DNA from 3 places in the Micromonospora sp. BL1 genome. Region 2 is predicted to be linked to each of the others. Evidence: riboswitches for the same ligand, from Rfam matches in the RefSeq annotation. Region 2 holds a riboswitch; each other region holds the start of a gene.
What was found. A riboswitch is a leader RNA that binds a small molecule or an ion and turns the genes downstream of it on or off. The one in region 2 is predicted to bind cyclic di-AMP.
Positions count from the first base shown of each region.

Region 1: linked by a shared signal. The riboswitch ahead of EAD96_RS23230 (transglycosylase family protein) and the one ahead of EAD96_RS30480 (hypothetical protein) in region 2 are both predicted to bind cyclic di-AMP.
Region 3: linked by a shared signal. The riboswitch ahead of EAD96_RS12915 (hypothetical protein) and the one ahead of EAD96_RS30480 (hypothetical protein) in region 2 are both predicted to bind cyclic di-AMP.

Region 1 covers NZ_RCVK01000308.1:5,006-12,698, forward strand. The annotation lists gene EAD96_RS23205 (FadR/GntR family transcriptional regulator) at 1-402, opposite strand, end outside; gene htpG (molecular chaperone HtpG) at 538-2,430, shown strand; gene EAD96_RS23215 (SDR family oxidoreductase) at 2,938-3,636, opposite strand; gene EAD96_RS23220 (helix-turn-helix domain-containing protein) at 3,670-4,146, opposite strand; gene EAD96_RS23225 (LLM class flavin-dependent oxidoreductase) at 4,194-5,555, opposite strand; cyclic di-AMP (ydaO/yuaA leader) riboswitch at 5,727-5,872, shown strand; gene EAD96_RS23230 (transglycosylase family protein) at 5,871-6,521, shown strand; gene EAD96_RS23235 (YbaB/EbfC family nucleoid-associated protein) at 6,708-7,157, shown strand; gene EAD96_RS23240 (M4 family metallopeptidase) at 7,314-7,693, opposite strand, start outside.
Region 2 covers NZ_RCVK01000416.1:47,677-55,369, forward strand. The annotation lists gene EAD96_RS30465 (alpha/beta fold hydrolase) at 1-196, shown strand, start outside; gene EAD96_RS30470 (AAA family ATPase) at 321-2,438, shown strand; gene EAD96_RS30475 (cation diffusion facilitator family transporter) at 2,530-3,444, shown strand; cyclic di-AMP (ydaO/yuaA leader) riboswitch at 3,588-3,718, shown strand; gene EAD96_RS30480 (hypothetical protein) at 3,723-4,796, shown strand; gene EAD96_RS30485 (SRPBCC family protein) at 4,820-5,272, opposite strand; gene EAD96_RS30490 (STAS domain-containing protein) at 5,374-5,733, opposite strand; gene EAD96_RS30495 (hypothetical protein) at 6,154-6,558, shown strand; gene EAD96_RS30500 (BON domain-containing protein) at 6,720-7,394, shown strand; gene EAD96_RS30505 (redoxin domain-containing protein) at 7,454-7,693, shown strand, end outside.
Region 3 covers NZ_RCVK01000222.1:19,718-27,410, forward strand. The annotation lists gene EAD96_RS12905 (helix-turn-helix domain-containing protein) at 1-309, opposite strand, end outside; gene EAD96_RS12910 (carbonic anhydrase) at 477-1,130, shown strand; gene EAD96_RS12915 (hypothetical protein) at 1,188-2,216, opposite strand; cyclic di-AMP (ydaO/yuaA leader) riboswitch at 2,220-2,351, opposite strand; gene EAD96_RS12920 (YibE/F family protein) at 2,506-3,780, opposite strand; gene EAD96_RS12925 (SHOCT domain-containing protein) at 3,942-4,151, opposite strand; gene EAD96_RS12930 (metal-sensitive transcriptional regulator) at 4,277-4,576, opposite strand; gene EAD96_RS12935 (heavy-metal-associated domain-containing protein) at 4,657-4,863, shown strand; gene EAD96_RS12940 (hypothetical protein) at 4,899-5,870, shown strand; gene EAD96_RS12945 (cation-translocating P-type ATPase) at 5,888-7,693, shown strand, end outside.

The DNA of each region.
Region 1 (7,693 bases), on a different contig from region 2:
CCGGACCAGGGCGGCGACGACCGCCGGGTCCGCGCGCTCGGCGCAGAGCCGGGCCGCATCGACCCCGACGCAGGCCCGCATCTCCAGCATGTCGCGCACCAGCGTCTCGACCGGGAGTACGTCAGCGGAGCGGGCCAGTGACAGCGCCAGGTCCAGCCCGGCGTGGACCCGCCAGTCCAGCACCCGGGTCGCGCCGCCCTGGCTGACCCGGACCAGGCCGAGCTGTTGCAGGCGGCGCAGCGCCTCCCGGACCGCGTGCCGGTTGACGGCGAACGCGCCGGCCAGCTCCCGCTCGCCGGGCAGCGTCTCGTCCGGCGCGTAGCGACCGGACACGATCGCGTCGCGTAGCCGGCCGAAGACGTGGTCGGAGACCGACACGCGGGGCGCGGGATCGAAGGTCATGCGCAGCAGTGTGGCCCCGAACACATCAACCCGTCAACTGGTTGTACCAGTGAATTTCGGGGCGGCCGGTGCGTGCCGTTCCGGTCACCCCTCGTATCCTTTCCGCGGTAGGCCGCCAGAGGGAAGGGAGCCGGTGTGAGCGACGGGGTCGAGACGTTGGAGTTCCAGGCCGAGGCCCGTCAGCTGTTGCAGCTGATGGTGCACTCGATCTACTCGAACAAGGACGTCTTCCTGCGCGAACTGATCTCGAACGCGTCCGACGCGCTGGACAAGCTGCGGCTGGAGTCGCTCGTCGACAAGGAACTGTCGGCCGACACCTCCGACCTGCACATCGAGATCGAGGTCGACAAGGACGCCCGTACGCTCACCGTGCGGGACAACGGCATCGGCATGACCCGCGACGAGGTGGTCCGCCTGATCGGCACCATCGCCAAGTCCGGCACCGCCGAACTGCTGCGCAAGCTGCGGGAGTCGTCCGACGCCGCCGCCTCGCAGGAGCTGATCGGCCAGTTCGGAGTCGGTTTCTACGCCACGTTCATGGTCGCCGACAGGGTGACGCTGCTGACCCGCCGCGCCGGGCAGTCCGGCGGCACCCGCTGGGAGTCCACCGGCGAGGGCACGTACTCGATCGAGGAGGTCGGGGACGCACCCCAGGGCACCTCGGTCACGCTGCACCTCAAGCCGGTCGACACTGAGGACAACCTGCACGACTACACCGCCGAGTGGACGATCCGCGAGATCGTCAAGCGCTACTCCGACTTCATCTCGTGGCCGATCCGGATGACTGTCGACAAGCCCGGCGAGGACGGCGCCACCACCCGCGAGGAGCAGACGCTCAACTCGATGAAGGCGCTCTGGGCGCGTTCGCGGGACGAGGTCGACGAGGCCGAGTACAAGGAGTTCTACCGGCACGTCGCGCACGACTGGGCCGACCCGCTGGAAACCGTCCACATGCGCGGCGAGGGCACGTTCGAGTACGAGGCGCTGCTGTTCGTGCCCTCGCACGCCCCGCTCGACCTGTTCTCCCCGCAGGGCCGCCGCGGTGTGCAGCTCTACGTCAAGCGCGTGTTCATCATGGACGACTGCGACGCGCTGATGCCCAACTACCTGCGCTTCGTCAAGGGCGTGGTGGACGCGCACGACCTGTCGCTGAACATCTCCCGGGAGATCCTCCAGCAGGACCGGCAGATCCGCGCGGTGCGTCGCCGGCTGGTCAAGAAGGTGCTCGCCACGCTCAAGGACATGTCCGCCGAGTCGTACCGCACGTTCTGGACCGAGTTCGGCGCGGTGGTCAAGGAGGGTCTGCTGGAGGACCCGGACAACACCGAGACGCTGCTGGAGCTGGTCCGCGCCGCCAGCACCCACGACCCGGCCGAGCCCACCACGCTGCGCGCGTACGTGGAGCGGATGAAGGACGGCCAGACCGAGATCTACTACGCCACCGGCGAGAACCGGGCCACCATCGAGAACTCGCCGCACCTGGAGGCGTTCCGCGCCAAGGGCTACGAGGTGCTGCTCCTCACCGACCCGGTGGACGAGGTGTGGGTCGAGCGCGTCGGCGCGTACGACGGGAAGACGCTGCGCTCGGTCGCCAAGGGACAGGTCGACCTGGAGACCGAGGAGGAGAAGGAGAAGGCCGAGGCGGAGCGCCAGGAGTACGCCGACCTGCTCGCGTTCCTCGGCGGCGCGCTCGCCGACAGCGTCAAGGAGGTGCGTCTGTCCACCCGGCTGACCACGTCGCCGGCCTGCGTGGTGGGCGACGCGCACGACATGACGCCGACGCTGGAGAAGATGTACCGGGCGATGGGCCAGGAGGTGCCGCAGGTCAAGCGGATCCTGGAGCTGAACCCGGCCCACCCGCTGGTCACCGGGCTGCGTAAGGCGCACGGGGAGGGCGGCGACACCGCCGCGCTGACCGAGACCGCCGAGCTGCTGTACGGCATGGCGTTGCTGGCCGAGGGCGGCGAGCTGGCCGACCCGGCCCGGTTCACCCGCATCCTCGCCGACCGCCTGGCCCGCGGCCTGTAGCCCCACCCCGACCCGGTTCGCCCGACCCACCCCGGCGGACTTGCGTGATCCACTCCAGCTCGCCGAAGTGGCGGTATCGGACGGGCTCTGACCCCGCCACTTCGCCGAACTGGTGTTGATCACGCTGGGGTATCCCAGGTGGGGAAGATCGATCCCACCTGGAGGGATGACCGGGGCGGTGAGGGCTTCCGCCCGCATCGGCAGGGCTGCCCGGGTGCGCAGGTGTGGGTCGGGGTGGATGGGGCGGAGCGCCGCGCGGGGGGCACCGGCTGTTGATCGACTGTGCCCGGGCGGTAGTCGTGGCAGCCGCGTGATCGACACCACTGCGCCGAAGTGGCGGCATCCCACGGGCTCTGACCCGGCCACCTCGGCGAGCTGGTGTTGATCACGCTGGGGTGTCCCAGAGTGGGGGAGGCTGGTCCCAGATGGAGGGACCTCGGGCGGTAGTTGTGGCAGCGGAACCGTCTTGCCGAGGTGGCGCCGCCACCTCGGCGAAGACGGGTCGGCTCAGGGGAGTGCGGGGTAGAGCGCGGCCACGCCGCCGGACAGTCCGGCCTGGACCCGGCGGGCGACGTCGTCGGCCAGGATCTCGTAGCTGTCGGACTCGATGCCGTCCGCGGCGAGCCGGGCGACGTCGGCCGGGTCGGCCTTCGGGCCGGGGACGGCGGCGGCCATCTCGGTGTCCATGTAGCCCACGTGCAGGCCCGCGACACGGACGCCCCGGCCGGCCAGCTCGACGCGCAGGGCGTTCGTCATCGACCACTCGGCGGCCTTCGCCGCGCCGTACGCGCCGACGCCGGGGAACGTGAACCAGGACAGCGCCGACAGCACGTTCAGGATCGTGCCGCCGCCGTTGGCCGCGATCCGGGGCGCGAACGCCCGTACCACCGACAGCGTGCCGAGGTAGTGCGTCTCCAGCTCCAGCCGGATCTGCGCGAGGTCGCCGTCGAGCAGGTCGGTGCCGGTGCTCACGCCGGCGTTGTTGACCAGCAGCGTCACGTCACCGGCCCGCTCGGCGGCGGCGGCCACCGACGCTGGGTCGGTGATGTCGAGGCGTACCGGGGTGACGCCGGGCAGGTCCACGGTGTCCGGGTTGCGGGCGCCGGCCCAGACGGTGGCGCCGCGCGCGACGAGTTCGGCGGCCAGGTGCCGGCCGAAGCCGCGGTTGGCGCCGGTGACCAGGGCGGTGCTTCCAGCGATCTTCATGGTCTCGCTCCGAGGTGTGGTGGGGAAGGGAGGTCAGGCGGACAGCAGGCCCGGACCGGGCAGGACGGCCAGTTCGCCGGGCGGTACGTCGTGCCCGGCGTCGCAGCGCAGCCGCGCGTGCACCGGCGCGCCGCACTCGTCGTGGGCCACCCGGACCGCCGGGCCGGCCTCGTCGGCGGCGTACGCGTCGCCCCACTGCCGCAGCGCGACGAGCACCGGGATCAGGTCGCTTCCCTTCGCAGTGAGCACGTACTCGTCGCGGGTGCGCTGCCCGGGCTCGCGGTAGGGACGCCGGTCGAGCAGCCCGTCGGCGACGAGCTGCTTGAGGCGTGCGGCGGCCACCGGCTCGCTGACGCCGACCCGCCGGGCGAAGTCGTCGAAGCGGCGGGTGCCGAACGACGCCTCCCGCAGCAGGAGCAGCGTGGTGCGGTTGCCGACCACCTCGAGCGCCCGGGCGATCGAGCAGTTGGCGGTGGACCAGGAGTCACGCTGCGCAAGGAGGTCCGTCATGGCGTCGACGGTACCCCCCTGACTTAAGGAACCAAAAGTCAGCTACCTCACAGCTGGCCGGGGAAGAAACCGTGCCGGGCCAGCGGCTCGACGATCTGGTGCTCCTCGTACGACAGGTGCGACAGCAACGTGTCGGTGAGCAGGTCCACCGCCTCCTGGAGTCCGGTGAAGTCGCCGGGCCGGCGGACCAGCTCCACGAGTGCCCGGTCCACGCTCTCCACCACGCCGTGGATCACCACGTGCTCCTCCTCCAGGCGGTCCAGCACGGCGGCCAGCCCGGCCTCGGATCGGCGCAGGTGCGGGAAGATCGAGGCGTCCTCCAGCCCGTGGTGCTGGGTGACCATCGTGCAGTAGGCCGCGCAGTACGCCCCGAGCGTCCAGTTGTTCTGCCGCATGGTCATCTCGTTCAGCGCGGCCCGCGCCCGGCCCGGCGTGACCGAGCCCTGCTTGACCTGTTCCAGCAGGTCGCGCACCTGGGCCAGCTCCTGGCGCAGATGGTCGTGCACGTCCACCAGGTGCTGCCCGGCGGCGACCAGCTCCCGCACGGCGGGCGCGACCTCCTGGCCGAAGATCTGGATCGCGCGCGGCTCGTCGCTGCCGAGGATGAACGTGGTGATGCCGTGCTCCAGCGTGAGCCCGGCCAGTTCCTCCACCCACTGCTCCGGCGGCCCGGCCAGGAAACCGGCCGACGAACGGGCGAACGTGCCGGTCACGTTGAGCATGCGGCGGATCGCGGCCGGGTCGCGCCCGGCGGCCTGGGCACCCTCGTCGACGAGCGCGTTCAGGGCGGGCAGCTCGTCGGGGCCCTTCGGCAGGTACGACAGGGACGGCAGCCAGCCGTCCGCGGCGCGGCCCACCAGGCGCAGCATGCGCGGCTTGTACGCGCCGACCCAGATGCCCACCGGGTGCGCCGGCGCCGGCCCGCGCTTGGCACCGACCACCCGGTAGTGCTCGCCGTCGACCCGGATCATGCCGCGCCGGTCGGTGTCCCAGACCTCGCGGATCACCCGGATCGCCTCGTCCAGGGCTTCGACGGCGGCGCCGGGGGACAGGCGCCGCCCGCCGGTCGCCTCGATCGCGTCCCAGAACGCGCCCGCGCCGAGCCCCAGCTCGACCCGGCCGCCGGTGAGCAGGTCCAGGCTGGCGATGCTGCGGGCCAGCACCACCGGCTGGCGCAGCGGCAGGTTGAGTACGTTGCCGGCCAGGCGGATGCGCTCGGTGGCGGCGCCCACGTAGGACATCAGCGTCCAGGTGTCCAGGAAGCCCGGCTGGTACGGGTGGTCCTGGAACGTGACCAGGTCCAGCCCGACCTGCTCGCAGAGCCGGGCGAGCGCCACCACCTGGTCGGGCTGCCCGGCGGCGGGGGTGAGGAAGCCGCCGAAGGTCAGCTCGTGTCCGTGATCGGTCATCCGTCCCGTCCTCCCGTGATCTTGCCTGGCCCTGCCACCGTAGCGCCGCCGCCGGTAGCCCGGCCGGGTGAAGAGCATCACAAGAAGTGGACGATCGTCGCAAAACGCTCCTAGCGTCGGTTTCGTTCGCAGACGCGGACACCGCGGGCCGGAAACGCCAAATCCCGCCGCCGTCCCCGGTAACCGAACCTCGCGCGGGAGCGGGGGAACCACGCGTTCCACGGTGCATCGTCACCTCGGGGTGAAGCCGCCACCGGCGGCCGGGCTCCTCGGCCCGAACCCGACAGCTCACCTCGTCGGCGTGGAGGAATCCACATGGCAACTGAATACTCAGCCCGAAGCCGCCGTACCGCTCTCGGGGCGGTTCTGGCCGGCGCCGCCGTCGGCGCCGCGACCCTCTTCGGCCCGGCCGACCCGGCCAGCGCGGGCGTCAACTGGGACGCGGTCGCGCGCTGCGAGTCAGGCGGCAACTGGAAGATCAACACCGGCAACGGCTACTACGGCGGGCTCCAGTTCTCCCGCGCCACCTGGAACGGCTACGGCGGCAAGAAGTACGCCGCCCGCGCCGACCTGGCCAGCCGCTCCGAGCAGATCGCCGTCGCCGAGAAGGTGCTGCGCGGTCAGGGCATCGGCGCGTGGCCGGTCTGCGGCAGGAAGGGCGGCTCGGCGAACGCCGGGTCGGCCGGGGCCGGCGAGCGGGCCACCACGAAGGCCACTCCGCGCAAGGCCGCCCCGGAGCGGCCGGCCCCGCGCAGGGCCGCGCCGGAGCGGCCCGCGACGAAGGCCGCGCCGCAGCCCACGAGCGGTGCCGGGACGTACGTGGTCCGGCGCGGGGACACCCTGTCGGAGATCGCCGTGGCGCAGCGCGTCGACGGCGGCTGGCGTGCCCTGCACGAGCGCAACCGGGCAGTGGTCGGCGACGACCCGGGCCTGATCTTCCCCGGTCAGCGGCTGCGCCTGCGCTGACAGCGGCCGGAGAACGCCCGGCCGGTCCGTCCGGCCGGGCGTTCACCCGTCCGCGACACGCCGCGTCGCCGGTGTCCGGCCTGCTCGCGGCGCCGGGGCGCGGCCCGCGACAGCCGGTGACCGCGATTCGTCGGAGCCGGTTGCTAGGGTCACGGTGCTCGGCTAAGACGTGAAGAAAGCGCGGAAATGACCAACGACCCGTTCTCGGCGGCCGCGAGCCTCGACGAGCTGCTGACCCGCACGCAGCAGGCGCTCACCGCGATGCGCTCCCGGGCCTCGGCGCACGCCGACGGCGAGCCGGGCGACCTGCTCCGCGCCGAGGGCACGGCCGCCGGCGGGCGGGTCCGCGCGGTCGCCGTCCAGGGTGGCCGGCTGGATTCCGTGACGGTCGACCCGGAGCTGGCCGGCGAGCGCCTCGACGTCCTCTGCGGACACCTCGTCACCGCCGCCAACGCCGCGCTGTCCGAGCTGGACGCCCAGGTCAGCGCGTCGGCGCGGGCCGACGCCGACGCGCTCGCCGCACGGCTCGGCACCATGGGCGACCAGGCCGAGCTGTTCGGCCGCGCGATGCACGAGGCGGCCGCGCGGATCCACCGCGACCGCGGCACCCCGTCCCGGGCCGGCCGCCCGGCCTGACCCGACGGCCGCGTGGCGCCGCGACCCCGCGACGCCCGGCACGGCCCGGCCGGCACGACGAGGCTCTGGCACGACGAGGCTCTGGCACGACGAGGCTCTGGCACGACGAGGCGGCCGGCCGCCGGGAGGACGACGACCGGCCGCGCTACGCCACGGTCAGCTCAGGGTGACCGCGGTGTCGTCGACGACGAAGGACGTCTGCAACGAGCTGTCCTCCACGCCGCTGAACGAGATGGTCGCCGTGGTGCCCGCGAGCGACGAGATGTCGAAGGACCGCTGCACGTAGCCGGTGGCCTTGTTCAGGTTGGAGTAGGTGGCCAGCGTGGTGCTGCCCGCCTTGACGGTGAGCTTGTCGTACGCGGTGCTGGTGGTCGACTCCGCGCTGTCGACGTGCAGCCAGAAGCTCAACGTCGCCCGGCATCCGGCGGGGATCGTCACCGACTGGCTGAGCGTGTCGGTGTGCGACGAGCCGTACCCGTCCAGCCACGCCTTGTACGAGCCGCCGTGTGCGGCCTGGCCGCTGTCGGTGGTGATGA
Region 2 (7,693 bases):
GCTGGTCGGGGACCGGGACCGGCTCACCCCGCCGCCCTGCGCCGAGTCGATCGCGGCGGCGCTGCCCACCACGGAGCTGACCGTCTGCCCGGGCGCCGGGCACATGCTCATGATGGAGCGCCCCGACGCGGTGAACGCCGCCCTCTCCGGCGTGCTGGACCGGGTGCTGGCGGCCCGTCCCGCGACCCGCCTCTGAGCGTTCCCCACCTCCGGGCGGCACCGACGTACGCCACGTGCGCGGCATGCCCCGGCGTGCCGGTTGCCGGCGGCCCGTACCCTCATTCAGCCCGTCGTGCCCTCCGAACACAGGAGCATCCGCGTTGACCGACCAGACCACGCTGGACCGGGAGATCGCCGCCGAGCAGCGCCACCTCGACCGGGTGTACGCCCGGCTGGCCGAACTGCGCCGGTCCGCGGCGGAGGCCGAGCGGGAGGGCTACCGGCTGGCCCGGGTCGGCAACTTCGGCGCGCTGGTCGAGCGGGACGCGATGGTCTTCCACGCCGCCCAGCGCCGGCACGTGCTGGACGCCGAGCACGAGGGACTGGTGTTCGGCCGGCTGGACCTGCGGACCGGGCAGGTGCTGCACGTCGGCCGCCTCGGTGTGCGGGGCGTGGACGCGGAGACGCTGGTGGTGGACTGGCGGGCACCCGCCGCCGCCGCGTTCTACCAGGCCACGCCCGCCGAGCCGCGCGGCGTGGTGCGCCGGCGCACGATCCAGTCCGCCTCGGAGAAGGTCACCCGGATCGAGGACGACCTGCTGGACCCGGAGGCCGCGCCGCCGGACATGGCGGTGGTCGGTGACGGGGCGCTGCTGGCCACGCTGTCCCGGGCCACCGGCCGGGGCATGCGGGACATCGTCGCCACCATCCAGCGCGAGCAGGACGAGGCGATCCGCTCCCCCGGCAACGGCGTCACGATCGTCTCCGGCGGCCCGGGCACCGGCAAGACGGCGGTGGCACTACACCGGGCCGCATACCTGCTCTACTCCGACCGGGCGCGGTACGCCGGCGGCGGCATCCTGGTGGTCGGCCCGTCCGGCGTGTTCGTCGAGTACATCGCCTCGGTGCTGCCCTCGCTGGGCGAGGAGACCGCCACGCTGCACTCGCTCGGCTCGCTGTTCCCCGGCCTGTCCGCGTCCCGGACCGACCCGCCGGACGTGGCGGCGGTGAAGGGATCGCTGCGGATGCGCCGGGTGCTGGAACGCGCGGTACGCGACGCGGTGCCGGACTCCCCCGCCGAGCTGCGCCTGCTCTACCGGGGCGAGCTGCTGCGCCTGGAGCGCCCCGCGCTGGACGCGATCCGGGACCGGACGCTGGCCCGGGGCGCGCGCCGCAACGAGGTGCGCCGGGCGGCGTTCGACGCGGTGCTCGCCGCGCTCTACGCGCAGGCCCGCACGCTGCGTGTGGGCCGGTTGCCGGAGCAGCCCGCGTTCGAGGACGAGATCATCGAGCGGCCGGAGTTCCGCGAGTTCCTCAAGGCGTGGTGGCCCCGGCTGCACCCGCGGCACGTGCTGGACTGGCTGGCCCGCCCGGACCGGCTGCGCCGCTACGCCGGGGGGATCCTGTCCTCGGCGGAGATCCGGTTGCTCGGCGACGCGTACCGGAGCCTCGCGACCGAGGGGCTGACGGTGGCCGACATCGCGCTGCTGGACGAGTTGGACGCGCTGCTCGGCAAGCCGGTGCAGCGGGCCCGGCCCAAGCGCGACCCGTACCAGCTCGCCGGTGGCGTGCGCGAGCTGAGCACGTACGCCGACCGGCAGCGTGCCGCCCGCGCGGCGGCGCGGGAGCGTCCGGACGACTACCGCGACTACGCGCACGTGGTGGTGGACGAGTCGCAGGACGTCTCGCCGATGCAGTGGCGGATGGTCGGCCGGCGCGGGCGGCTGGCGTCCTGGACCGTGGTCGGCGACCCGGCGCAGACCGCCTGGACCGGCGACCCGCAGGAGCTGGACCGGGCCCGTGACCAGGCGCTGGGCCGGCGCAAGCGGCACCGCTACGAGCTGACCACCAACTACCGCAACTCGGCGGAGATCTTCGCGGTGGCGGCGGCGGAGATCCGCCGCCTCTACCCGGACCTGCCGCTGCCCGCCGCGGTCCGGTCCACGGGTGTGCCGCCGGTCGAGCGCACGGTGCCCGCCGCCGACCTGCCGGCGGCCACCGTCGAGGCGGCCGAGGCGCTGCTCGCGCAGGTGGAGGGCACCGTCGGCGTGATCACGCCGGTGCCGCGCCGGGACGAGGTGGCGGGCTGGCTGGGCGGGCTCGGCGCGGGCCGCCTCCAGGTCGTCACCAGCCTTCAGGCCAAGGGCATGGAGTACGACGGCGTGGTGCTGGTGGCGCCGGGTGAGATCCGGGCCGATCCCGGCTCGGGCGTCCGCACGCTCTACGTGGCGCTGTCCCGGGCGACCCAGCGCCTCACCACGCTCGACCCGGTGGGGTGACCGGCCCCGCCGCCACCCACAGTTCACTTGCATACATAGCGATGTGAACATACATTGGGCCGGGCCGGTACGCGGCAGGGAGGGTGTTGGCGTGGGCGCAGGTCATGACCACAGCGGTGCGGTGGCCAACGCGGCACACCGCCACCGGGGCCGCCTCTGGGCCGCGTTCGCGCTGCTCGCCGCCCTGATGGTGGTCGAGGCGGTGGCCGCCTTCACCACCGGCTCGCTGGCGCTGCTCTCCGACGCCGGGCACATGTTCACCGACGTCCTCGGCATCGGCATGGCCCTCGCGGCGATCACCGCCACCCGCCGGGCCGGCACCGACCCGCAGCGCACGTTCGGGCTCTACCGGCTGGAGGTGCTCGCCGCCCTCGCCAACGCCGTGCTGCTCGGCGCCGTCGCCATCTACGTCCTGGTCGAGGCGGTACGCCGCTTCGGCGAGCCGCCGGAGGTGCTGGCCGGCCCGATGCTGGTGGTGGCGGTGCTCGGCCTGCTCGCCAACATCGTCGCGTTCGCGCTGCTGCGCGCCGGGTCGAAGGAGAGCATCAACCTGCGCGGGGCGTACCTGGAGGTGCTCGGCGACCTGCTCGGCTCGCTCGGCGTGATCGCCGCCGCCCTGGTCATCGCGGTGACCGACTGGTGGTGGGCGGACCCGCTGGTCGCCGTCGGGATCGGCCTGTTCATCCTGCCGCGCACCTGGCGGCTCGGCCGGGCCGCGCTGCGCATCCTGGTGCAGGCCGCGCCGGAACACCTCCAGGTGACCGCCGTGCACGACCGGCTGGCCGCCGTACCCGGCGTGGCCGAGGTGCACGACCTGCACGTCTGGACGCTCACCTCGGGCATGGAGGTGGCCTCGGCGCACCTGACCACCGACCCGGGCGTGGACCCGGCCGGCGTGCTGGCCGCCGCGCGGGCCGCCCTGCACGAGGACTTCTCCATCGATCACGCCACGTTGCAGGTCGAACCCGGAGCGTCGGCCGGAGTGTGCGGACAGACCGAGTGGTGATTAGGACACACTTAAATCACTGTGGCTAATGTAGTCTTATGCCGGTTTTGCCCCGCCTAGTGGCACTGCTCCACGGAGCCGTGCCCGGGCAGCGCCGGTAGTCTCGGTCGCGGCCGCACCCGCGGGCGCCACCGGCCCCGGTGGGGCGGCCGTCGCCTAATCGTCCGCAGGGACGAGCCGGGGAACCACGTACGTGGGGTGCATCCGCGTCAGCGGTAGGGATCTTCCGTCCCGAACCCGTCAGCTAACCCGGTCGGCGCTGACGGAAGGACGTGTGAATGCCCCCAGTGGCACCTGTACGACGGACGGCCGCCCGGTTGGCGGCCCTGCTCGTCGCGACGCTGACCCTCGGCGTCGCGACCGTTCCGGCCTCCCCCGCCTCGGCGGCACCCGCGACCGGCCTGCTCGCCGCCGCGCCCGGCGACGACGAGGGCGGCACGCCCGAACTGCGCGCCCAGCTCGACGCGGCCAGCAAGGGCTGGCTGGAGGCGAAGGCCGCGCTCAACCGGTCGGTGAACCGGCAGAAGCAACTCAACGAACAACTCAAGACGGTCGGCGCCGAACTGGCCGTTCGGGACGCCAAGGTCGGCGAGATCGCCGCCGTGGCGTACCGCAACGGCCGCCTCGGCACCGCCGGGGCGCTGCTCGGCAGCAGCAGCCCGGAGGGCTTCATGGACCGGGCCGCCGCGCTGGAGCAGGTCGCCGCGCACGAGGACCGCACGCTGCGCGACCTGATCGCGACCCGTGACGAGGCCACCCGCACCCGCACCGAGCTCGACGGCGAGATCCGCGAGCAGCGCAAGCAGGTGGCGGTGATGGGCAAGCGCAAGGAGCAGGCCGAGCGTGCCCTCGAGGTGGCGAACGACCGGGCCTCGCGCAGCAGCAGCGGCGGTGGCAGCGTCCAGGGCACCTCCAGCAAGAACGCGAAGCCCGCGCCGCGCAACTCGGACGGCTCCTGGCCGTCGGAGTCGTGCAGCGTCAACGACCCGACCCCGGCGAACGGCTGCATCACCCCACGCACGCTGCACGCGCTGCAACAGGCCAAGGCGGCGGGCTTCACCCGGTACGTCTCCTGCCACCGGCCCAGCGGCTCGGGTGAGCACCCGAAGGGGCGCGCCTGCGACTTCGCCGCGCAGAAGAGCGGCTTCGGCGGCGTGGCCACCGGCGGCGACCGGACGTACGGCAACAACCTGGCCGCGTACTTCGTGCGCAACGCCGACCCGCTCGCCGTGCTCTACGTGATCTGGTTCAAGCAGATCTGGCTGCCCAGCAGCGGGTGGAAGTCGTACAGCGGCGGCAACGGCGACCCGTCCAGCGACCACACCAACCACGTGCACCTGTCGGTGTACTGAGCGCGCCCTGGAGGGCGGCCGGATCAGGCCGGCCGGCCCTCCAGGGTCGCTCCGAGACGCGCCGCCAGGCCCAGGTGAGCCGCCCGGGCCTGGCGGAACGCGTACCCGAACAGCGGTGCCGGTGCGGTGAGCGTGATCTCCACGTCGATGCGTACCGTGCCGTCGGGCTCGTCGCGCAGGCGGGTGTGGTTGCGTACCGTCGTCGCGGGCTGCTGCCGCGCCACGGTGACCACCTCGTCCTCGCCGGCGATCAACACGTCCGCCTGGTACGTGACCGGGAAGTGCAGCGGGCCGAGTTGCAGCCGGTCGGTGATCGCGTAGCTGGCCAGCGCGCCCGGCCGGGCCGGCAGCTTCCGGACCCGGACGATCAGCGGATGCAGCTCGCCCTGGCGACTCAGGTCACCCAGTAGCGCCACCGCCTCGGCCCGGGTGCACCGGGCCTGCACGGTGTAGCTGAAGCTGTCGCTGCTCTGCAAGCGGGCCCCCTCGCCGTCGTGCGTCGCGACGATCGTCCCGTACCGACGCCGGACTGGCAACGGGTAGAAGGTCCCCTGGCAGCAGGGGGTGTGAACGGCGCTCAGGCGCCGGGCAGCACCTCGGGGGTGTCGTCGGCGAACCACGGCTCGGGCGCGCCGAACAGGCCGAGCAGGCCGGTCACCCAGAGCTGCCGGTGCACGAACCGGCTCGGCTCGGTGACCACCAGCTTGACGCCGCTGACCTCGCAGGTCTGGAAGCCCGCGACCATGGCGCTGATGCCGACCGAGTCGATGAACGTGACGAGCCGCATGTTCAGCTCGATCCGCGAGGGGCGGCCCTTCGCGAGCACTTCGGCGATCGCTTCCCGCACCTCGTACGCGGTGTCGACGTCGATCTCCCCACGGGGCGCGATCTGGACGACACCACCCGGCCGCACCGACTTCACGATCGACAGGCTCACGCGAGCACCTCCACTCGCCCATGACGGGCGCCTCATCAGTACGCGGGCCGCGACCGAGCGTATTCCTCCGACGGCCCGGTCGCCACCCCCCGGGATGAGCAATTCGCGAACTGGGCACACCTGGGCGTACCCAATCCGGACCTCCGGGTTCCAGTTTCCCCTTCAGGGCGGGCCGCGGCCAACCCTGCGGCCGGGCGGGCCCGGCCGATCCGCCGACCAGGGTAGCGGGCGCACGCACGTCCCGTGGGCACCGGTCCGGCGCGTTCGGGTGGTTCGTCCCGTTCGCTGCCCGGGCCGCCCGTGACCCGGACATGGTTTGCCAGGCGTGCCGGTGGGGCACTGCCCGAGACAGTGAACCCGCCGGATGGACACCGGAGTCCGAAGTGGCCGCCGGCCTTCGGCACCCGAGGAGGTAGAACGATGTTCGGATCCAACCTGCTGGACCGCCGGGGCAAGGCCGAGCGGGTCGCCGACCAGGCGTGGCAGCACCTGCTCTCCGCCGCCGGTTCCGCCGGTGACAGCGTGCGCGACGCCACCCGTACCGCCCGCCGCAGCTCCTCCGGCCTGGCCGACGACGCCACCGACCTGGTCGGCAGCGCCGCCGAGGAGGCACGCCGCCGGGCCGGTCTCGCGTTCGACGCGCTCGCCGGCCGCCGGCCCGCGCTGCCCTGGACGCTGCTGATCGCGGCGGCGCTCGCCGGCGCGGCGATCGGCTGGGCCGCCGGGACCGCGGCGCGCGCCGCCGGCAGCCGGGACCGCGCCGCGGACGAGATCGAGTTCGTGGACGTGGACCGGCCGAACTCCCCGGCCGGCCTGGACGGCTGACCCGCACAGTACGACGCGACGACGGCCGCTCCCGGGGCTCCCGGGAGCGGCCGTCGTGCTGCCTCACCCGGACCGGGCGAGGGCGGCTCACCCGGGACACGCGCAGGATCGCGGGTGCGGGACCACGTGCCCGCGCCGCGATCGACGGGAGGGAGAGCCGGATGGCCACCGACACGGTCACGCGTACCGACCGGGACATCCAGACCGCCGTGCTCGACGAGCTGACCTGGGAGCCGCGGGTCGGCCCGGACGAGATCGGGGTGACCGTCACCGAGGGCGTGGTGACGCTCACCGGCCGGGTGGACAGCTACGCCAAGAAGTGGGCCGCCGAGCGGGCCGCGCACCGGGTCACCCGGGTCCGTGCGGTCGCCAACGACCTCGCCGTCCGGATCGACACCGCGGCCGGGCGGGAGGACCCGGAGATCGCCGTCGCGGCCGTACGGGCGCTGGAGTGGGACGCGTTCGTGCCGATCGAGGCGTTGCAGGTGACCGTGGCCGACGGCTGGGTCACGCTGCACGGCGAGGTCGAGTGGGAGTACCAGCGGCGGGCCGCCGAACGCTCGGTCGCCCGGCTCACCGGCGTACGCGGGGTGAGCAACGGCATCGCCGTGCGCCCGGCGGTGCACGCCGACGGCCGCGACCTGGCCGAGCGGATCGTGGACGCGCTGGCCCGCAACCGCGCCACCGAGGCCGAGGAGGTCGACGTGCGGGTGCACGGCGACACGGTGCTGCTGGACGGGCAGGTCCACTCGGCCGGCGAGCGCGAGGAGATCGAGCGGGTGGTGTGGAACGCCCCCGGCATCCGGGAGGTGCACAACCACCTCGTCGTGCGCTGACCGGAACCACCCCGCCCGGGTGAGCCCGCCTCACCCGGGTCGCGGCCATGGTGGGAGGCATGAGTGATCCGAACGGGCTGATCACACCCGGGCAGACCGCGCCCGGGTTCACGCTGCCGGCGGCGCCGGACGGGCGCGAGGTGGGCCCCGGGCAGTTCCGGGGCCGTCCCGTGGTGCTCGCCTTCTACCCGGCGGACTGGTCACCGGTCTGCGGCGAGCAGATGACCCTGTACCAGGCCGCCCTGCCCGAGCTGGAGCGGTACGACGCGGTGCTGCTGGGCATCTCGGTGGACAGCGTC
Region 3 (7,693 bases), on a different contig from region 2:
GGCGGCGAAGAGGGCCAGCAGGGCGCCGACCTGCTGGTCGGCCTCGGCCGGGTGCCGGAAGCGGCCCTTCGGGTTGATCGTGTACTCGTTGCGCCGTCCCACCCGCGTGCGCCGCAGGTAACCCCCGGCCTCCAGGTCGGCGACGATGGCCTGGGCCGCCCGTTCGGTCACGCCCACCTCGTCGGCCACGTCGCGCAGCCGGGCGGTGGGGTTGCGCGCGATCGCGAGCAGCACGTGGCCGTGGTTGGTGAGGAAGGTCCAGTTACGGCGGCTCCCGTCCTCAACTGGTGTGGTCGCCATGGTGGTCATGCTATGGCCACCGCCGCCACCGGCCGAATCGGCGCGGGCCGAGGGCGGGTGGCAACGGGAAAGTATGAAATGCGTATCACGAATCTTGACGGGCCCCGAGGTGCGTGTGACCGTGGGTCGCGAGGCCGTTCGGCCCGGTAGTTCCCCAGGTAGACGAGGTGAGGGACATGACGCCGAGCACCCCGGAGCAGGCACTGACCGAACTGCGTGCCGGTAACCACCGGTTCGTCACCGGTGCCCCGCAGCATCCGAATCAGGACGCCGGGCACCGCGCGGCTGTCGCCGACGGCCAGCATCCCTTCGCGGTGATCGTCGGCTGCTCCGACTCACGGCTCGCCGCCGAGATCATCTTCGACCGCGGTCTCGGTGACCTCTTCGTGGTGCGTACGGCCGGGCACACCGCCGGGCCGGAGGTGCTCGGCAGCGTCGAGTACGCGGTCACCGTGCTCGGCACGCCGCTCGTGGTGGTGCTCGGGCACGACTCGTGCGGCGCGGTCCAGGCCGCCCGGGAGGGGTTCCGGACCGGGGCCGCCCTGGTCGGGCACCTGGGCGCGGTGGTGGACGCGGTATCGCCCAGCCTGCTGCGCGCCTCCCGCCAGGGCGTCAACGACCTCGACGGCATCATCGACGTGCACATCGCGCAGACCGTCGAGACGCTGCTGGCCCGCTCCGCCGTGCTGGCCGAGCGGGTGGCGGCCGGGCGGTGCACGGTGGTGGGCATGTCGTACCGGCTCGCCGGCGGCGAGGTGCGGACCGTGGCGCAGTCCCCGGCCCCGCTGCCCGCTCCGGCGGCGCCCGCCGACCCGGCGCTGGCCGGCTGAGCCGCCGGGAAGACGAAAAGGGGCCGCCCGAGGGCGGCCCCTTTTACCGTGTCCGGGTCAGAGCAGCGACATGTGGACGTGGTCGGTGTGGTTCGACGGTCCGCTGTACGAACTCCAGCCGGTGGCCGGGAACCAGATCTGCCGGTTCCAGATGACGTAGTAGATGCCCAGCCGGTCGGCGTTGCGGATGAGGAACGCGGCGACCTCGTTGCCGTACCGGCGGGTGTCGTTGTTGTGCCAGGGCGCGAAGCCGCTGTTCTGGAGCGACCAGTCGCACGCCTTGCCCTTGGGGTGCTCCCACGGCCCGCCGGGCCGGTAGCAGCCCACGAAGCGCTTGAAGCCCGCGCGCCGGACCTCCTTGTACGCGTGCAGCGTGCGCGGGGTGACGCAGCCCGACGTGGTGGGGTCGTCCTCGCTGCACGACTCGGCCTTCCAGCCGCCGTCGGCCGTGCGGCCGGGGGCGATCTTGGCGACCGGTGAGGTGGCGGAGACCAGGCCGCCGGTGAAGCCGAGACCGCCGACGAGCTTCAGCGCGCGCTCGGCCTGCACCTTCTCGCGCTCCATCGCGTTCTTCTGCTTCTCCTGCTCGCGCACCTCGGCGTCGAGCGCGATCTTGGCCTGCTCGGCGCGGGTCTTGACCGCGTTGATGGCGGCCAGGCGCTGCGCGTTGAGGAGGTTCAGCTCGTCCAGGGCGTTGACCCGGCGGACGAACGAGTCGGGTGAGTTGCTCTCCAGCAGCATCGCCATGGCGCCCATCCGGCCGGTCCGGTAGGACTGGGCGGCGAGCTGGTTGACCTGCGGGCTGAGCGCGTCGAGTTCGGCCTGTGCCGTCTTCACCTCGGCCGCCAGCCGCCGCTGGCGGTCCTGCGACTTGGCGAGCTTCGCCTTGGCCTGGAGGAAGTTCCGGTTGGCGGCGTCGATCGCCTCGGTGATGAGCGGCGGTTCGCCGTCCTCCTCGTGCCCCGAGGGGGTGCCGGGTGCCGCCGCGGTGGGGGCCGCGGTCGCCGGGGCCGGCCCGGCCAGCACTGCCAGCGAGGTCAGCACGGCCACCACGGGTGTCAGCCAGCGGCGCAGGGGTGCCGTCACAGTGTTCCCTTCCGTCGGCCGCCGACCGGGTTAGCTGACGGGTTCGGGACGGAAGTGGCCCCTACCGCTGTCGCGGATTCACCCCATGTACCTGGTTCCCCGGCTCGCCCGCGGGCGATTGGGCGGCGGCACCGCTGGCGCCGGTGCGCGCCTTCGGCGGTGACCGGCAGCGAGGTTACCTGACAGCACTCCTGAGGATCTACGTCCGGAAGCCGACCAATAGCGAGATTTCGCCGTGGCGCACCGTGACCAGCGTCGCGTTTGAGATCGATGGTCACGCTGCGGAGTGTCACCATGCGGCCTCCGTGCTCTTCCCGCCGCCGAGCGCCTCCAGCGCGTCGTCCCGTCCGGCCGGCGGCCGGGCCGCGGGTGGCGCCGGCTCCGCGCCGCGCGAGCGCCGTCCGGCGGTGGTCACGACCGCGGCCAGTCCGGTCGTCAGCGGTACGGCGGCGATCAGGCCGAGCGTGGCCACCGCGCTGCGGACGATCTCCTGGGCGAGGAACTCGCTCGTGAGGATCTCGCTCACCGGGCGGGAGTCGGCGACCAGCAGGAGCAGCAGCGGCAGCGAGGCGCCCGCGTACGCCAGCACGATGGTGTTGACGGTGGACGCGATGTGCGCCCGGCCGACCCGGGTCGCGGCCCGGTAGAGCTGCCGCCGGGACAGGCCGGGGTTGGCGTGCGCCAGTTCGGTGACGGTGGCCGCCTGGGTGACCGTGACGTCGTCCAGCACGCCCAGCGAGCCGATGATGATGCCGGCCAGCAGCAGGCCGTGCAGGTCCACGTCGCCCTGGAACATGGACAGCGTGGTGGCGTCCTCGCTGCCGAATCCGGTCAGGTGGGTGGCGGACGTGGCGAGCAGGCCGAGCACGCCGGTGACCACCAGGCTGCCGAGCGTGCCGAGCACCGCCACCGACGTCTGCGCGGTGACGCCGTGGGTCAGGTAGAGCACCACGAACATGATCAACGCGGCGCCCACGATCGCCACCAGCAGCGGAGGCTGACCGGCGCCGATGCCCGGCAGCACGAAGCCGAGCAGGATGGCGAAGCTGGCCACCAGGCCGCCGAGCGCGGCGAGACCGCGCCAGCGGCCGAACGCCACGATCGCGGCGGCGAAGAGCACCATCAGCCAGATCAGTGGCGTGCCGCGCTGGTGTTCGGCGATGTTGTAGGACTTCACCGCCGGGTCGGCCGGGTCGGTCAGCTCGACCAGGACGACCTCGTCGCCGACCGCGACCCGGGGTGCGCCCGGCCCGGCCGGGATCGGTGTCTCGACCTGCCGGCCCGCGTCCGGGCCCTGCTCGACGGTCGCCGTCACCGTGCCGCAGGGGCCACCTGCGCCGTCCGGGGACTCCGGGGTCGGCGGGCAGGGTTCGGTGACCACCCGGGTCACGGTGCCGTGGTAGCGGGGGACGTCCGCGCCGCCGACCGGCTCCCGGTCCTGCCGGGGCCAGAGCACCAGCGCCGCGATCACGGTGATCACGAACAGCGGCACCACCACGGCGACGAGCAGCCGTCGTACGCCCGGCGGCGCGGCGGGTGCGGGGTGGGTGTGGTCGGCACCCATGGCGTCTCTCCCAACGGTCGCGGCGACGCCTGGTCCGCCGGACCGGTCTGGTCACCCGGCCGGCGTGGACGTGTCGACCACGTCCGGGTCGTCGCCCGGCCATGGTAGGCAACCCGGCCGGGCGCTTCCGGGCACCGTGACCGTGACGCGCTCCGCGCGGATCAGCCCAGGCCGGCCCGGCGTCGCCGGTACTCGTCCTCGTCGATCTCGCCGCGGGCGTACCGCTCGTCCAGGATGCGCCTGGCCGTCGTCGGGCCCAGGTACTGCGGGCCGGTCCACCGCACGGCCGCCCAGACGAGCCCCGCCAGCACCGCGAGCACCAGCAGGGACCAGATCCACATCCAGCCCATCATCGGGCTCTGCCACATCATCGGGCCGCCCTCCGTCCGTCGCCGCGGGTCCGCCGGGCCGGCCTGCCCGCCACTTCGACGGTACGACCGGCACGACCGCGTCGGCGCGGGTCGATGTGCCCCGCTACGAGGGCCGGAGGTCCCGCTCAGCCGCGCTTCATCAGGCGGCCGACGGCGGCCATCATCTCGGTCGCCATCTCGTCGGCCCGGCCCTCGGCGGCGCCCTCGTGCATGCAGTGCCGGGCGTGGCCGTCGAGCAGGCCCAGGCCGACCTTGTCCAGCGCCGCCTGGATGGCCGAGATCTGGGTCAGCACGTCGATGCAGTATCGGTCGTCCTCGACCATCTTCTCGATGCCACGGACCTGGCCCTCGATCCGGCGGAGCCGGGCGAGGAGTTGGTCCTTGCTGGCGGTGTAGCCCCGGGTCGGGCTGGACGGCGCGGTCATGAAACCGAGGATAGCGTACCCCTCGGGGGTATGCTAACGTTCCGAACGTACCCCTGGGGGGTATCAGATCGGAGGGCGAGATGGAGACCACCTACCAGGTGAGCGGCATGACCTGCGGGCACTGCGTCAACTCGGTGAGCACCGAGCTGAGCGCACTGCCGGGCGTCACCGACGTCCAGGTCGACCTGGCCAGCGGCCGGGTCACCGTCACCAGTCAGAACCCGCTGGACGCGGACGCGGTCCGCGCGGCGGTCGACGAGGCCGGCTACGACCTCGTCGGTGCGTGACGGGTCCGACGACCCGTAGAAACCGAGGAGACACCATGAACACGGCGACGAAGCTCAGCGGCTTCGCCCTCGGCCTCGTGGCGGTGTTCGGCGCGGCGTACGGGATCGGCAACCTGGCCGATCCCGTCGCCCCGGCCGCCGAGACCCGCCACGACGACAGCGACAGCGACCACGGGGCCGGCGACACCGGCCACGGTGACGAGAGCGGCGCCTCCGCGCACCTGCCCGGCGGGCTGCTCGTCTCCGAACGCGGCTACACGTTCCAGCCCGCCACCGCCCCGGCCGGGCAGTTCGCCTTCCGGATCACCGGCCCGGACGGCGCGCCGGTCACCCGCTTCGAGGTGGCCCACGACAAGCGCATGCACCTGATCGTCGCCCGCCGGGACCTGTCCGGGTTCCGGCACGTCCACCCGGAGATGACCGGCGACGGCACCTGGCGGGTCGCCTCGCCGCTCGGAGGCCCCGGCGTCTGGCGGGCCTTCGCCGACTTCACCCCCGAGGGCGGCGAGCCGCTGACCCTCGGCCTGGACGTCACGGTCCCCGGCGAGCTGACCGCCAGGCCGCTGCCGGCGCCGGTGACCAGCACCACAGTCGACGGCTACACCGTCACCCTGGCCGGAACGCCGGAGCCGGGCCGCACCAGCCGGCTCACGCTCTCCGTCAGCCGCGACGGGCGGCCGGTCACCGACCTTCAGCCCTACCTCGGCGCGTACGGGCACCTGGTGGCGCTGCGGCAGGGCGACCTGGCGTACCTGCACGTGCACCCGGAGGGGATGCCCGGCGACGGGCGCACCCCCGCCGGTCCGGCGATCACGTTCGCGGCCGAGGTGCCCTCCGCCGGGGCGTACCGTCTCTACCTGGACTTCCGGCACGGCGACGCGGTGCACACCGCCGAGTTCACCGTCCTGGCCGGCGACCGGACCGCGCCCGCGCCCGCCGCGCCGGCATCCACCACCGCACCGACCCCGGACGCCGGACACGGCACCCCGGGGCACGGGCACAGTTGAGCGCCGGAGGTGCCGCGATGACTGCCACGGGAAAGGCGCTGCCCACCGCGCCGAACCTGATCGAACTGGCGATCGGCGGGATGACCTGCGCGTCCTGCGCCGCCCGGATCGAGAAGAAGCTCAACCGGATGGACGGCGTCGAGGCGACCGTGAACTACGCCACCGAGAAGGCCACCGTCCGGTACGCCGACGACATCGCGCCGGCCGACCTGATCGCCACCGTCGAGAAGACCGGCTACACCGCAGTGGTGCCGCCGCCGCCCGAGCAGGCGGACGCCGCCACGGCCGGGGAGCCGGTGGACGAGCTGCGCACGGCGCGTACGCGGCTCTGGGTCTCCGCCGTGCTCACCCTGCCGGTGATCGTGCTCGCCATGGTTCCGGCCTGGCAGTTCGACTACTGGCAATGGGCCTCGCTCACCCTGGCCGCCCCGGTGGTGGTCTGGGGCGGGCTGCCGTTCCACCGCGCCGCGCTGGTCAACCTGCGGCACGGCGCCGCGACCATGGACACGCTCGTCTCGCTCGGCACGCTGGCCGCGTTCGGCTGGTCGCTCTGGGCCCTGTTCCTCGGCACCGCCGGCATGCCCGGGATGACGCACGCGTTCAGCTTCGCCATTACCCGCGGCGACGGAGCCGGCAACATCTACCTGGAGGCCGCCGCCGGGGTGACCGTGTTCATCCTGGCCGGGCGGTATTTCGAGGCCCGCTCCAAGCGCACCGCCGGGTCGGCGCTGCGCGCCCTGCTCGAACTCGGCGCCAAGGACGTGGCGGTGCTGCGCGACGGGCAGGAGACCCGGATCCCGGTCGGCCGGCTCGCGGTCGGTGACCGGTTCGTGGTCCGGCCCGGCGAGAAGGTCGCCACCGACGGCGTGGTCGAGGAGGGCACGTCGGCGGTCGACGCCAGCATGCTCACCGGCGAGTCCGTGCCGGTCGAGGTGGGGCCCGGCGACGCCGTGGTCGGCGCGACTGTGAACGCCGGCGGCCGGCTGGTGGTCCGGGCCACCCGGATCGGCGGCGACACGCAGCTCGCCCAGATGGCGCGGCTGGTGGAGCAGGCGCAGACCGGCAAGGCGGCGGTGCAGCGGCTCGCCGACCGGATCTCCGGCGTGTTCGTGCCGATCGTGATCGCGCTGGCCGCCGGCACGCTCGGCTGGTGGCTCGGCACCGGCTCCGGGCCGACCGCCGCGTTCACCGCCGCGGTGGCCGTACTGATCATCGCCTGCCCGTGCGCGCTCGGCCTGGCCACGCCGACCGCGCTGCTCGTCGGCACCGGGCGCGGCGCGCAGCTCGGTGTGCTGATCAAGGGGCCGGAGGTGCTGGAGTCCACCCGCCGGGTCGACACAGTGGTGCTGGACAAGACCGGCACCGTCACCACCGGCCGGATGGCGCTGGCCGAGGTGCTGCCGGCCGACGGAGAGGACGCCGCCGAGCTGCTCCGGGTGGCCGGCGCGCTGGAGGCCGCCTCCGAGCACCCGATCGCGCGCGCCGTCGCCGAGGCTGCGGCCGAGGCCGGGGCACTGCCGCCGGTCGGCGAGTTCGCCAACGCCGAAGGGCTGGGCGTGACCGGCACCGTCGACGGCCGGACCGTGGTGGTCGGCCGGGCCCGGCTGCTGCGGGAGCGGGGTCTCGACGTACCCGAGGAGGTCGTGCGGGCCGCGACCGGCGCGGAGGCCGCCGGGCGGACGGCGATCCTGGCCGGCTGGGACGGGCGGGCCCGCGGTGTGCTCGCGGTGGCCGACGCGGTGAAGCCGACCAGCCGGGCGGCGGTCGCCCGGCTGCGTGAGCTGGGCCTGAAGCCGGTGCTGCTCACCGGCGACAACACCACT